Regions from separate parts of the Glutamicibacter sp. NPDC127525 genome, predicted to be linked through region 1. Evidence: predicted binding sites of a transcription regulator. Region 1 holds the regulator's gene; the other holds the start of a gene.
What was found. Region 1 encodes HrcA, which represses chaperone genes, less so after heat shock. Its sites were predicted from a motif close to TTNGCACTCGNNNNNNNCGAGTGCNAA; they were not measured.
Positions count from the first base shown of each region.

Region 2: groL (chaperonin GroEL) is a predicted target of HrcA. The motif match lies at 1,605-1,631, and genes of this name have one in related genera.

Region 1 covers NZ_JBHXVN010000001.1:318,048-321,373, forward strand. Annotated here, with positions in the region: gene dnaJ (molecular chaperone DnaJ) at 1-888, opposite strand, end outside; gene hrcA (heat-inducible transcriptional repressor HrcA) at 954-1,967, opposite strand; gene ACFVHU_RS01445 (DUF3097 domain-containing protein) at 2,095-2,964, shown strand; gene ACFVHU_RS01450 (DUF4870 domain-containing protein) at 3,055-3,326, shown strand, end outside.
Region 2 covers NZ_JBHXVN010000006.1:14,549-17,874, reverse strand. Annotated here, with positions in the region: gene groL (chaperonin GroEL) at 1-1,405, opposite strand, end outside; gene ACFVHU_RS14245 (LytR C-terminal domain-containing protein) at 1,702-2,307, opposite strand; gene ACFVHU_RS14240 (DUF3263 domain-containing protein) at 2,350-2,640, opposite strand; gene ACFVHU_RS14235 (uracil-DNA glycosylase) at 2,797-3,326, shown strand, end outside.

The DNA.
Region 1 (3,326 bases):
GCCTGGCTCCACATTGATGGACTGGCCGCCGTCGAAGGTTTCCAGCTTCAGCTCGCAACCCAGTGCGGCGGCGGTCATTGGCAGGCTCATCTTGGCGTGCAGGTCGGTGCCGGCGCGCTCGAAGACCTTATGGCGGCGCACGTCGATCTCGACGAACAGGTTGCCGTTAGGCCCGCCGCCCGGGCCGGCTTCGCCCTGTCCGCGCAGCTGGATGCGGGTGCCGGAGTCGACACCTGCAGGAACGTTCAGCGACTTGGACACATGCTCGCGCACCCGGCCTTCGCCGTTGCACTCCAGGCAGGGGTCCGGGATGGTGGTGCCGAAACCGCGGCAGGCCGCACAGGTTTCCACGGTCATCATCTGGCCCAGGAATGAACGCACTGGACGCTGGACCTGGCCTGCGCCATGGCAGATATCGCAGGTGACCGGGCTGGTGCCTTCGCGCGTGCACGAACCGTTGCACGTTTTGCAGGTGACAGCTGTTTCCATCTCCAGCGGGTAGACCGTGCCCTTGACCGCGTCTTCCAGGTCGATGGTGATGGTGATCAGCGCGTCGCGCCCTGGCTGGGTGCGTGATGCCGGGCCCTGGGCCTGGCCGCCACCGAAGAACTGCTCGAAGATGTCGCCGAAGCCGCCAAAGCCCTGGCCGCCACCGCCGAAGCCCGGGTGGCCGTTGCCGTTCTCATCGCCGGTGGCGTCGTAGTTGGAGCGTTTGGTCTGGTCGGAAAGGACTTCGTAGGCTCGGGTGACCAGCTTGAACTGTTCTGCAGCGTCATCGCTAGGGTTTACATCCGGGTGCAGCTTACGCGCCAACTTGCGGTAGGCACTCTTGATTTCCTGCGGGGTCGCGTCCTTGGCGACGCCTAGGGTCTCGTAATGCGAGCTCACGTTATTCGCCGTGTCCTTTCCTGAGAATCTTGAAATTCGGTAGTGCCGGGCGGTGCCCAGCGAGGCTAGTTAGCCAAAATCTTCGACAGGTACCGTGCCACCGCACGAACCGAGGCCATGGAGGTTGGATAGTTCATCCGGGTGGGGCCCAGGACCCCGAGCTTGTTGCGCAGATCGGTGCCGTAAGTGGTGGCGACCACGGCGGCTTCCGACAGCTGCCCGTAGTGGTGCTCGGTGCCGATGGCCACGGCCACGCCGCGCGAATCGGCTTCCAGCTCGGAGAAGAGCTTGAGCAGCACTACCTGCTCCTCGAGCGCCTCGAGCACCGGGGTTATGCTCAGCGGGAAGTCCCCTTCCACGCGGGCGAGGTTCGCGGTGCCTGCCATGATGATGCGCTGCGCGTTGGCCGCCTGGGCCATTTCTTCCAGCGCACCGATCACCTGGTCCACCAGGGGGTCGGCCTGCTGCGTCGAACTGCGCTCGATGCGGGTGAGCCGTCCGGCAAGTTCGGCAAGCTTCACTCCCCCGAAATTGTTGAGCAGCCACAGCTTCAGGTCGTCCAGCTCATCATCGCTGTAGGAACGCTGGACCGGCATCATGCGCTGATCCACCGTGCCATTGGAAGCGATCATCACCATCAGCACCTGGGCCGAGCCCAGTCCGACCAGATCGAGGTTCTTCAACGAAGCGGTGTCGTAGTGCGGCACCTGGATCATTGCTACCTGGTTGGTCAACCGCGCCAGGAGGCGAACGGTGCTCTTGAGCATCTCGTCCAGGTCCGTGGAGCTGTCCAGGATCTTGTTGATGGCGTCGCGTTCAGCCCGCGACAGCGGCTTGAGCTCGCCGATCTCATCGACGAAGCGGCGGTATCCCTTTTCGGTGGGGATCCGTCCGGAGGAAGTATGCGGAGCGACTATGAGCCCCTCTTCTTCCAGCATAGCCATGTCATTGCGGATCGTCGCGGCGCTGACACCGAGGTTGTGCCGGTCGAGGAGCGCTTTGGAACCCACTGGCTCACGGGATTGGACGTAGTCCTCCACGATGGCACGCAGAACGTCTAGGCGTCGCGGCTCTGTCACAACAGCACCTCCTTGGATTCCCTGTGCCCGGCTTTGGCACTCTAACCTGTCAAGTGCCAAGTCTAATACGTTCAGCAGTTGCTAGCATTGGATTTCGAGCGTATTCGATCACAGCGAAAGGCAGTACGTGACTAATTACTCCTGGGGACCACGGGATCTGAGTGCACCGGCACCGAAAAAACTCCGCCAGGTCCCTGTTGAACGTGGCATGATTCTGGAAGATGCCACCTCAGGATGGGTAGGAGAAGTCATCCGTACCGAGAAATCCGGTGGCATGCGCGTGATCGTGCTCGAGGACCGACACGGCAAGACCCGCTCCTTCCAGGCGGGCTTCGGGTTCTTCCTCGAAGGCGAAGCGGTGGAGATCATTGATCCCGTTGCCAAGGCCGCACCGCCCCAGAAGCTGGTCTCGGCTTCGGGTTCGCGTGCCGTTGCCGGACTGAAGGCCCGGGAAGCCAGGGCAAGCCGCATCTGGGTAGAAGGCAAGCACGACGCTGAGCTGGTTGAAAAAGTTTGGGGCCACGACCTGCGTGTTGAAGGCATCGTCGTTGAACCGCTGCATGGCGTGGACGATCTTGCCGGGGCTATCCGCGACTTCGCCCCCTCCGCGCAGCGCCGCCTGGGAATCCTGGTTGACCACCTGGTTGCCGGAAGCAAGGAATCGCGCATCGTTGCCGAGGCGATGAAGGTCCCCGGTGCAGCGCAAAACGTGCTGATCCTCGGCCACCCGTACGTGGATGTATGGCAGGCGATCAAGCCTGCGACACTGGGCATCAAGGCTTGGCCGGTGATCCCCAAGGGCACCGATTGGAAAACCGGTGTGCTCCGGGCCTTTGGCTGGCCGCACTCCACCGCGGAAGACATCGGCATCGGATGGCAGCGGCTCTTGTCCACGGTGCAGCATTACGGGCAGCTTGAACCACAGCTCTTGGGCCGGATTGAAGAATTGATCGATTTTCTCACGACCGAAGATTACGGTTTCCTAACGATTGACTAATAGTTGGAGATTAGTCTGCGAATCTCCCCGTGCGCCCAGCCGCGGTCGCTATGATAAGAGGAACCACACTTAGCAAGACAAGGAAAAATAGTGACATCACGCCAGACGAAGCCATCGGAGAATTCCCGCTTCGAAGGTTCCAGGACCTCTGCGCTGCCGCTGACTCCTTCAGAAGATCGCCAGTGGGCAATGATGGCCCACTTCGGTGCCATCTTGGGTTGCGTTCCTTCGGCAATCGTCTTTGCCGTATTCCGGGACCGTGGCCCGTTCACTGCACAGGAATCGAAGGAAGCGTTCAATTTCACGTTCCCGCTGACCATTCTCGCCATCGTATTCAATGTGCTCATGGTCTTGCCGGTGAT
Region 2 (3,326 bases), on a different contig from region 1:
CCTTGACCTTGTCAGCGACAACGCCTGGCTCCATGCCAGCGTTCAGGGCAATCTGCTTCAGCGGGGCTTCGATGCCAACGCGAACGATGTTCGCACCGGTAGCTTCGTCGCCTTCCAGAACCAGCTTCTCGAATGCTGCAGCGCCAGCCTGGATCAGTGCAACGCCACCACCGGCGACGATGCCTTCTTCAACAGCTGCCTTGGCATTGCGCACGGCATCTTCGATGCGGTGCTTGCGCTCCTTGAGCTCTACCTCGGTAGCAGCGCCGGCCTTCAGCACAGCGACACCGCCGGAGAGCTTTGCGTGGCGCTCCTGCAGCTTCTCGCGGTCGTAGTCCGAGTCGGTGTTTTTGATCTCGGCTGCGATCTGCGCCTTGCGTCCCTCGATGGCGTCGGCTTCGCCGCCACCTTCGACGATGGTGGTCTCGTCCTTGGTGATAACGACCTTGCGGGCGGTACCGAGGACTTCCAGGCCTACGTTGTCCAGGGACAGGCCGATTTCCTCGGAAACAACCTGGCCGCCGGTGAGGATAGCGATGTCGGTCAGCATGGCCTTGCGACGGTCGCCGAAGCCCGGAGCCTTGACAGCAACGGACTTGAACAGGCCGCGGATCTTGTTCAGGATCAGGGTAGCCAGGGCTTCGCCCTCGACATCTTCGGCGATGATCAGCAGCGACTTGTTCGACTGCATGACCTTCTCCAGCAAGGTCACCATGTCCTTGACCGAGGAGATCTTCGAGTTCACGATGAGTACGTAAGGGTCCTCAAGAACGGTTTCCTGGCGCTCAGCGTCGGTGACGAAGTAAGCGGAGATGTAGCCCTTGTCGAAGCGCATGCCCTCTGCCAGCTCCAGCTCCAGGCCGAAGGTGTTGGATTCTTCAACGGTGATAACGCCCTGCTCGCCGACCTTGTCGAGAGCTTCAGCGATCAGCGCGCCGATTTCCGGATCGCCAGCAGAGATCGAAGCGGTAGCAGCGATCTGCTCCTTGGACTCGACCTTCTTCGCAGCGGCGAACAGTTCAGCGGTAACAGCTTCTACGGCCTTGTCGATACCGCGGCGCAGTGCGATTGGGTCAGCACCTGCGGCAACGTTGCGCAGGCCTTCCTTGACCAGTGCCTGTGCCAGCACGGTTGCGGTGGTGGTACCGTCGCCAGCGACGTCGTCGGTCTTCTTGGCAACTTCCTTGACCAGCTCTGCGCCGATCTTCTCGTAAGGCTCTTCGAGGTCGATTTCCTTAGCGATGGACACGCCGTCGTTGGTGATAGTAGGAGCGCCCCACTTCTTTTCCAGAACAACGTTGCGGCCGCGTGGGCCCAGGGTGACCTTCACCGCGTCAGCAAGGGTGTTCAGGCCGCGCTCAAGTCCGCGGCGTGCTTCCTCGTCAAATGCAATCATCTTAGCCATTGTGGCGTACGGTCCTTTCGGGACGATTTTGCGAAAATGCAACCGACAGACAGCGCCCGCGACGGACGAGTGGACCGGTGCGGCATCGGGCCAGCAACCGTTTCAGCTCTCGCTATCTGAGGTATTTTCCACTCCCACGCCCTGCATCCGCTGTCCGGTGCTTCATGAAGTTCTTGGAGAACGCAAAAGCCGACCGGCGTTAGCAGTCGCAACGCATGAGTGCTAATACAAATATTGGCACTCTCGCATGGCGAGTGCAAGCCGATCGGCTCTGAGCGAATGGAATTATGAACGAATTATTCGTTTAGCCCCAGGGTGTCATCGGAGCCCAGAACCACGGTGACCCGGTTCGGAATGTTGCTGGTCTGCAGAACTTCGTCGATATTCAGGATTTCTGCAGCTTTTTCAGCGGTAGTCCGGTAGGACTCGGACATGTAATAAACCGTGGAGACTTCTGCGGGCCTGGTCCAGTTGTCGGCCACAATGCTGGTGAACCCGGCTTCGGCCATGGCGTCTTCGCCTTCATTAGCCAGACCGGCAACACTTGCCGCGTTGTACACGCCAATCAGCTGGCCGTAGAGCACGTCTTCGTCATCGATGGTGCTCGTTGGCGATGCGGATTCACTAGGTGTGGGTTCCACGGAAGGCTCAGCGGTGACTTCCTGGGTTTGCGAGGTGTCGCTTCCCGTGGAAGTCGCGAGGGTCTCCTTGAGCTGAGGGCCGAAGATGAAGGACAAGGCACCGATCACCAGCACGAGTACAGCGGTCAGCACTACCCAGCGCAATTTCCCACCGGTTGACTTCGACGCGGCGGACTGCGCCCATCCGTGGGCGTGGTGCGAACCCACACGGGTGCTGAACTCCGGAACGCGATCAAATTCGTCACGCGGGTAGTTGGTCATTCTTGTCCTTGCTCGAGGTCTGATTGGTCACGGCAGGCAGGGTTATCGTCCCGTGCCGACCTTACCGCCCACGCGACGTTTTGTGGAACGTGCTCTGCGCAGGCGCTTGACCAACATCGGGTCGTAGGCCAGTGCCGCGTCGGTTTCAATCAGCTGGTTCAGCAGCTGGTAGTAATTCGTCGGCGACATCGAAAACTGCTTGGTAATGGCTTGTTCCTTGGCCCCGGCATACTTCCACCACAACTTTTCCAGGTTGAGGATCTGTTGCGAACGCTCGTCCAATTCCGAATCCGGGTTCATGACGAAATCCACCAGCAATTCATTCTCAGCCATACGTTCTCACCTCTGTCCTTGGACCAGTTTTCTCGGGTTTCGGTTATGCATGTAATCCACCATCGGTAGACATACCACCGATATTCTAACCAATCTGCTTGCCTAACACCGTGTGGCCGAGCACAGGCACGCCAGAAAAACGGCACAATTATCCCTATGGACGATTTGCAGCCAGCACTTTTCGATGCACCCCAGCCAGCTCGGACACCAGTGTACGAAGCGGCGGATTTCCCGTTTTACCATGGCGCCCAATCCATGGCCGACCACGGGTTTATCGCTGGAGACTGGGTTCGGGCACTTAGCGAGCAGGACTCGTTGCTGCGTTCCCTGGCCACCGATTTGGCGGCCCGTTCGGCGGCCGGTGAACAGATCCTGCCGGCACCGGAGGTGATGTTCCGCGCACTGACCCTGCCATTGTCCGAAGTCAAGGTCCTAATTATTGGCCAAGACCCATATCCGACACCCGGCCACGCAAATGGTTTGGCCTTCGCGGCCAACAAGCAGGTGCGTCCGCTGCCGCGCTCCTTGGCCAATATCTACAAGGAATTGCAGTCCGATCTGGGGCTGGAGCCGGTTGCGCATCCGGATCTCAGTCCATGGCTCTCAGAAGGCGTCTTGCTGTTGAACCAGGTGCTCTCCGTAGCCGCTGGAAATGCCGGCTCGCATCAGAAGCTGGGTTGGGCGCC